One region of the Clostridium sp. HCS.1 genome, then DNA from elsewhere that is predicted to be linked to it. Evidence: riboswitches for the same ligand, from Rfam matches in the RefSeq annotation. Region 1 holds a riboswitch; the other holds the start of a gene.
What was found. Region 1 has a riboswitch for fluoride ahead of ACFYH6_RS02315 (cation:proton antiporter). Riboswitches for the same ligand answer to the same signal wherever they lie in the genome.

Region 1 (3,439 bases):
TACTCCATAACGTTTTTTCATTTCCACACTTCCTGCAGAAACGATATCGATAATTCCCCACATAAAATATGCTCTAACATCTACACCATCTTTTATGGCTTCTTCAATTTGAGTAAAATGTTCTTGTAGGTATTGAATTCTATAATCATCATGGACAGTTAAGTCTTCATTTAATATATCTTGAGTTCCTAATCCATTTTCTGAAACAATAACTGGCTTTTGGTAACGGTCATAAACCTTATTAAGAGTAGTTCTTAATCCAATAGGATCAATTTGCCAACCCCATTCTGTTGCTTTTAAATAAGGATTTTTAACTGTTGCAACTAAGTTCCCTGCTGTTTGCTCAGCATCTTCAATAGTAACAATACTAGATGAATAGTATGAGAATGAAACAAAGTCAGCAACATTATTTCTAAGAAGTATATCATCTCCCTCTTCCATATTCACTTGAATATTTTCTTCTTCAAAGAAACGATTCATATATGATGGATAGTATCCTCTTGCTAATACATCTGCACAAAACCATTGATTTACGTTTTCATCATGTACTAATTTAAAATTATCTTCTGGTCTAGGTGTTAATGGATAATAGCAGAAACATGAAATCATACATCCAAATTTACCCTTACAAATATCTTTTCCATACTCTATTGTTTTTGCACTTGCTATAAATTGATGATGTAATGATTGAAAAACAAGGGATTGATCATATTTTTCATTTTCTTCTTTAATAAGTCCAACACCATTATAAGGAGAAAAATAACCTGCATTTATCTCATTAAAAGGAAGCCAAAAATCAACATCATCTTTCCAACGATTAATAACAACCTTGGCAAATTTAAAATAAAAATCAACCATTTTTCTATTACTCCATCCACCATATTTCTCTACAAGATGCAAAGGAACTGCATAGTGATTCATTGTAATAAATATTTTAATATTTGCTTTCTTTAACTCTTGAATTATATGATCATAAAATAATAAACCTTCTTCATTAGGAGTCTCTTCATCACCTAAAGGGAAAATTCTTGCCCAAGATATAGAAAAACGATATACATCTAATCCAAGTCCCTTTATTAATTCTAAATCTTCATCAATATGACTGAATCCTTCTACCCCTCTACGGAAAGCATAGTTACCTATATCCTTACAGTTTTTAGCTTCTTCAACAGTATCAAAACTTAGGAGTCTTGTTTTTGTAGTTGCTTGAGAAGTACGTGGTAAGTATGGACGGCAATCTTGTGTATCTAGTCCCTTACCACCTTCATTAAAACCACCTTCATATTGGCTAGCTGCTGTTGCTCCACCCCATAATATTTTCTTCATAGTCTTCTTTAGCATAGTCTAATTAGAATTATTTTAATTTTACACTTCTAATTTCTTTATGCTTTCTCCTTTCTAAAATTTCATTATGTAATTTGCACTTTAATTATTACTAAAAGATTTACTTCCTTAAGTAGTTTATTACTAATTTTATATCTAAATCATTTTAGTAATTTTCTTTCATTAAATTATAACTTAAATGAAATTTTATTTCAAATATAATTCTACTTTATATCCTTTTATTTTCTATTTATCTGTGATATAATTTCCCCTTGTAGGGAATGAAGTTCTCCCTTGATATTTATCAAAACCGCTTATTATAGCTAATGACTTCTACAACTCTTTTTGTTGTAGAAATTATTAGCTTTTTTTATTTTTTAAATATCATTACTTATATTAGTCTACAGGAGGCTTAACAAATGAATGTTTTAGTAACTATTTTAAGTTTAATATTTATAGGACTATTAGCAAATTATACTGGTAAATTGGTTGAGTTTATAAAACTACCCTCACTTATAGGCATGATTTTATTAGGAATGTTTATAGGACCTGCTTTTCTTAATGTTGTTCCAGAAGCTATTTTAAATATTTCTACATATATTAAGGATATTGCTTTGGTAACAGTTTTATTTATAGGTGGTCTTGGTATAAGCTTAGAGCAAATGAAGGAAATAGGTAGGCCAGCAGTTTTATTAAGTATTGTACCTGCAACCCTTGAAGGATTGGCAATTGCATTTTTATCTATGGTATTTTTAGACTTCTCCTTTGTCCAAGGAGCCATATTAGGCTTTATAATAGCTGCAGTAAGTCCAGCTGTTTTAGTACCTTCTATGGTAGATTTAATTAACAGAAAAATTGGGCAAGATAAAGCAATTCCACAAATGCTTTTAGTTGGGGCTTCAGCTGATGATACAGTAGCCATCACTTTATTCACTACTTTTATAGGTATATATATGTCTAGTATTAGTGGTGAATCTATATCTATTGCATCAGAATTAATTTCAATACCTATAGCAATAGTTATGAGTATATTAGTTGGCTTCGTCCTAGCATACATAACTAAAGGGATATTAATAAAAATTAATAATAACAGCCTTAGAGTGATTTTTTCTTTAGGAATTTGTATAGCAATTAGATATGTAGAAAATGAATTGCATTTATCTTCCTTTAATTCATTATTAACTATAATGATTTATGGCTTCTTCTTAAGAACATTTTTAAATGATTTAGCTAAGAAAATTCAAGATGGAATAAATGTAGTTTGGAAGTATGGCAAATTATATCTTTTTGCCTTTGTTGGAATGGCTATAAATCCATCACTAGTGGGTGAATACTTATGGATAGGTGTAGTAATGCTTATAATTTCATTAACTATTCGTTCTATAGGTGTTTCAATTTCTTTAATAGGTACAAATTTAACCTTAAAGGAAAGAATCTTTTGTATAATAGCTTATTTACCTAAGGCCACCGTCCAGTCTGCTAAAGCTGGAGTTCCACTTCAAATGAACATAGTTGGTGGAGAAATAATGCAGGCCATAGCAATCTTAAGTGTTTTAATAACTGCACCAATTGGAGCTATAGGAATAAAGCTTACTTCTCCAAACTTATTAAATCAAGGTTATATAGAAAATGAACTAACCTAATTAAAAAAGGCTCTATATTTTAGCCACTCATAATGAGAGTCTAATATATAGAGCCTTTTTTATACAATATACCTATAAGATAACTTATTTTAATATTACTTCTATTACCCCATCAAAAATATATTCCTTCTTACTTTTACTTATTTAAATTATATATTAGATAACTTTTCTACCATAAGTTTATATTCATTATAAGTATCATCAAGCTGTTGATTTTCTATTAAAGTACAGCATTTATTAACTATAGAGTATATATAGTCATAGTATTTATTTTTAAGATTTTCATCCAACTTGTTTATTTTATCTACTATTCTTGGAGCTACCTGGTAATATTTATCTATATCAGTAGAGCTATTATTTTTCATATAATTATCTCTAAAGTTTCTTAATAATGTAAGCTCCTTACAATTATCTGATAATCCTTTGTATTCCACACATGCTGTTGTTAAATAACACCCATTAGAAGAATCTTT
Region 2 (3,439 bases), 280 kb from region 1:
CATAAATTTTCATCTCCCTCAAAAATAAATATATCTTCTATTTTTAATCCAAAATATTGAGAAATCTTATGAGCAAGTACTAAAGATGCCTTATACCTTCCACTTTCTAGGGATATTATTGTTTGTCTAGTTACATCTAAGGCATCCGCCAATTCATTTTGTGTTATCTTACGTTCTTTTCTTAAATCCTGTATCCTAGTTTTCAAATTTACACCTCCTAGTAAGTAAAGTTCACTTTACAATTTAAGTATAGTTTGCTTTACATCAAATGTCAAGTATATTTTACATTATTCTTCTATATTTTCTAAGGATTTTCCCTTATATTTTTCATATCTTTTTAACTTAGGGGTATTAATAATTTGTGCTTCATAGATACTATTATTTCCTATTACGTAATAACTAATCAATGCACCAATTACATAGTAAGGAATAGCTTGTACTCCAAATAAATTAATTCCTAAAATAATAGTAGTAATTGGTGTATTTGTAGCACTTCCAAAAACGCAAATCATTCCAATGGCTGCTAGTAGTGAAGGCTCTACATGAGTTATATTTCCTATAGCTCCACCTAGAGAAGCCCCTATAGTGAATAATGGTGTTACTTCTCCCCCTTGAAGTCCAGCTCCTAAAGTTAGTACTGTTAATACTAATTTCTTTATTGGATCTAAAAGACTTACCTCTCCTGAGAATCCATTATCAACAAGCCAAATACTTAACCCTTCGAAGTTATATAATCTAAATATTACAATTACTAACAAAACTACCACTGATGATATTAAAGCTCTATATATATTATTTTTTATGTATTTTCCATAGAAGGCCTTAACTAAATTAATACCTTTAGCAAATATTCTTCCAAAAAGTCCAAATATAATTGAAGATAGAACTACTATTAAAAATGTATAAATAGAAATACTAGGTATTGATTGTATTACATGACCAGGATGCATTATACCTAGGGCTTCTGTAATAAAGTTAGCTGTATAAGATCCAATAAAACAATATATCATTGCTTCATAACTAAGCTTTCCTATAAAGCACACTTCCATCCCAAAGAATGTTCCTGCAAGAGGAGTTCCAAATATTGATCCAAAAGCAGCACTTATTCCCACCATAATTAGGATTCTTTTTTCTCTATGCTCCATTTTAAAAATATTTGCTACCTTATTTGTTAATGCTCCTCCTATTTGAACTGCTGTACCCTCTCTACCTGCTGATCCTCCAGATAAATGGGTTAATATAGTAAAAATAAATGTTAAAAATATCATTCTAAAGGGAACTGATATCTCCTTATGAACACTTTCAATAATTAAGTTATTACCTCTATTAGATTCTTTTCCATATTTAGAATATATATATGTTGTTAGTACCCCTATTAAGGGTATTGTTAGAATTAAATAAGGGAAACTTCCCCTTATTGTTGCAACTAATTCTAATGACTTTAAAAATGTTGCTGATATAATGCCCATTATAATTGAAACTATAATAGTTGAAATTGTTAATTTAAAAATTCTCATCTTTTGCCTACCTTTCCCTTTAATAAAAAATAAATTTATAAATAATAAAAAAGACTAATGCTCTACGATTAAATCATAGAAGTCATTAGCCATAATAGATGGTTAGATTTCTCCTGGGAGAACTTCATTTCCAATAATTATTCGTATTTTACTTAAATAATTATAGTACTACAACTTATAAAAATCAATTTGCCCTATAAATCAAAAATAATGTGTTAACATTAATCTGTTTATATTATGGTAAAATATATAAATTAGTTGACAGAAAAGTAGCATATTAAACGAATATTATATATAGAGAGATATAATTAAGGAGGAGATTCTTTGGAGCAAAATGATTTTTATTTAGTCCAAGGTATTAAAAATAAGGATAAAAATAGTCTCTGTATGCTAATGGAGAACTACGGTAAACTAGTGATTTATATTTCATCCAAAATATTAAATTCTCCCTACGAAAAGGAATTTGTTGATGAATGCTATAATGATGTATTTACAACTATTTGGTTTAATATTGATTGCTTTAATGAAGAAAAGGGCTGCTTTAGAAATTGGTTAATATCTATTACTAAATATAAAGCCTTAGATATAAAACGAAAGAATTATAAAATAAATAACTCAGTAGAATATATTCCAAATATACTTTCATCTGAAGAAAATAACTTTGAAAAATTTGAAAATTTACAAATGATTAATATGCTTTTACAAAGCATCGATGAAAAAGATAGAAATATACTAATTAAAAAATATTACCAAGGCTTTTCCATAAAAGAAATAGCTTTAGAATTAGAATGCACAGAAGATTATATTTATACTAGAATTTCAAGAGCTAGAAAAAAATTAAAAAGTATTGTAGGTGAATAGTATGGAAAATAAAGATTTATTAAAGCTTTTAAACTCAATAGAATACTCTGATGATGAAATTATAGAATTACAGAATATATCCCTTGAAAAAGAAAATACCATTGGTGAAGACTTTTATAAAATAAAAAATGATAAAGTTTTAAAGAAGATAGCATTTTTAGAATTAGAGAATCTAGTTATATCTAAAATATCTAAGGATGATAAAATTAAATATAGAATTATTGCTCTTCAAAGTTATTTTGAAAAAGATGTTCATAGAGTTTGGGCTGGAGCCTGGGGGGCAGAATCTATCATATATCTTGGAATATTCATTACTAATTATAGAATCTTTATATATAAAATGGGACGCACTTATAATCTCCTAGAAGAAGGATACTACAATGAAATTGAAAATATAGAATGCTTAACTGATATGTGGAATCAATGTGAAACAATAAGTATCAAATTTAAAGATGGTAAAGAGTTTTCTCCAAGGCCCTTTGGTAGTAAAACTAAAGAACTATTTTTAGATATAATTAAATATTTAAAAGATGAAAAATCAATTAAGATAATAGATTATAAAAAGAAGAATCTATCTTCCTTTGAAAAATTTCTTCTCTTCTTTATATATATATTACTTTTAGTAATTCCACTTTCACTTATATTTAAATAACTCATTTATTAGAAATAGACTAATAAAAATAGCTGTGGTAAACAACCGAAAACAATAATTTATAATGTAATTATATTAATGTAAAAACTCCCTTAGGAGTTTCTACATTAATTTTTTCATTTTTTCATTATTCATTTTTCACTGTGCGCTAGCACCTTAGTTATATATTTTTTATATTTTCATATACTCTTCTATAACGAGAATAAACTTCTTTGTATGCTTCTACTGCTTCTGCATTTGGATAATAGCAGTCTTTTTCTTTTACTATTACCTTTACAGCATCTTCAAAGGAGTCAAACCAATTTAAAGAAACTGATGCTATAATTGCAGCTCCAAGAGATGGACCTTCTTCTATTTTTAAAGATATTACCTTCTTATTGAATACGTTAGCCTGAATTTGAAGCCATTC

Region 2: linked by a shared signal. The riboswitch ahead of ACFYH6_RS00900 (chloride channel protein) and the one ahead of ACFYH6_RS02315 (cation:proton antiporter) in region 1 are both predicted to bind fluoride.

The regions. Positions count from the first base shown of each region.
Region 1 covers NZ_CP170704.1:469,713-473,151, reverse strand. Annotated here, with positions in the region: gene ACFYH6_RS02320 (glycoside hydrolase family 1 protein) at 1-1,326, opposite strand, end outside; fluoride riboswitch at 1,592-1,666, shown strand; gene ACFYH6_RS02315 (cation:proton antiporter) at 1,743-2,966, shown strand; gene ACFYH6_RS02310 (hypothetical protein) at 3,116-3,439, opposite strand, start outside.
Region 2 covers NZ_CP170704.1:191,250-194,688, reverse strand. Annotated here, with positions in the region: gene ACFYH6_RS00905 (helix-turn-helix transcriptional regulator) at 1-206, opposite strand, end outside; gene ACFYH6_RS00910 (hypothetical protein) at 1-3, opposite strand, end outside; gene ACFYH6_RS00900 (chloride channel protein) at 288-1,517, opposite strand; fluoride riboswitch at 1,587-1,658, opposite strand; gene ACFYH6_RS00895 (sigma-70 family RNA polymerase sigma factor) at 1,842-2,378, shown strand; gene ACFYH6_RS00890 (hypothetical protein) at 2,380-3,030, shown strand; gene xylB (xylulokinase) at 3,191-3,439, opposite strand, start outside.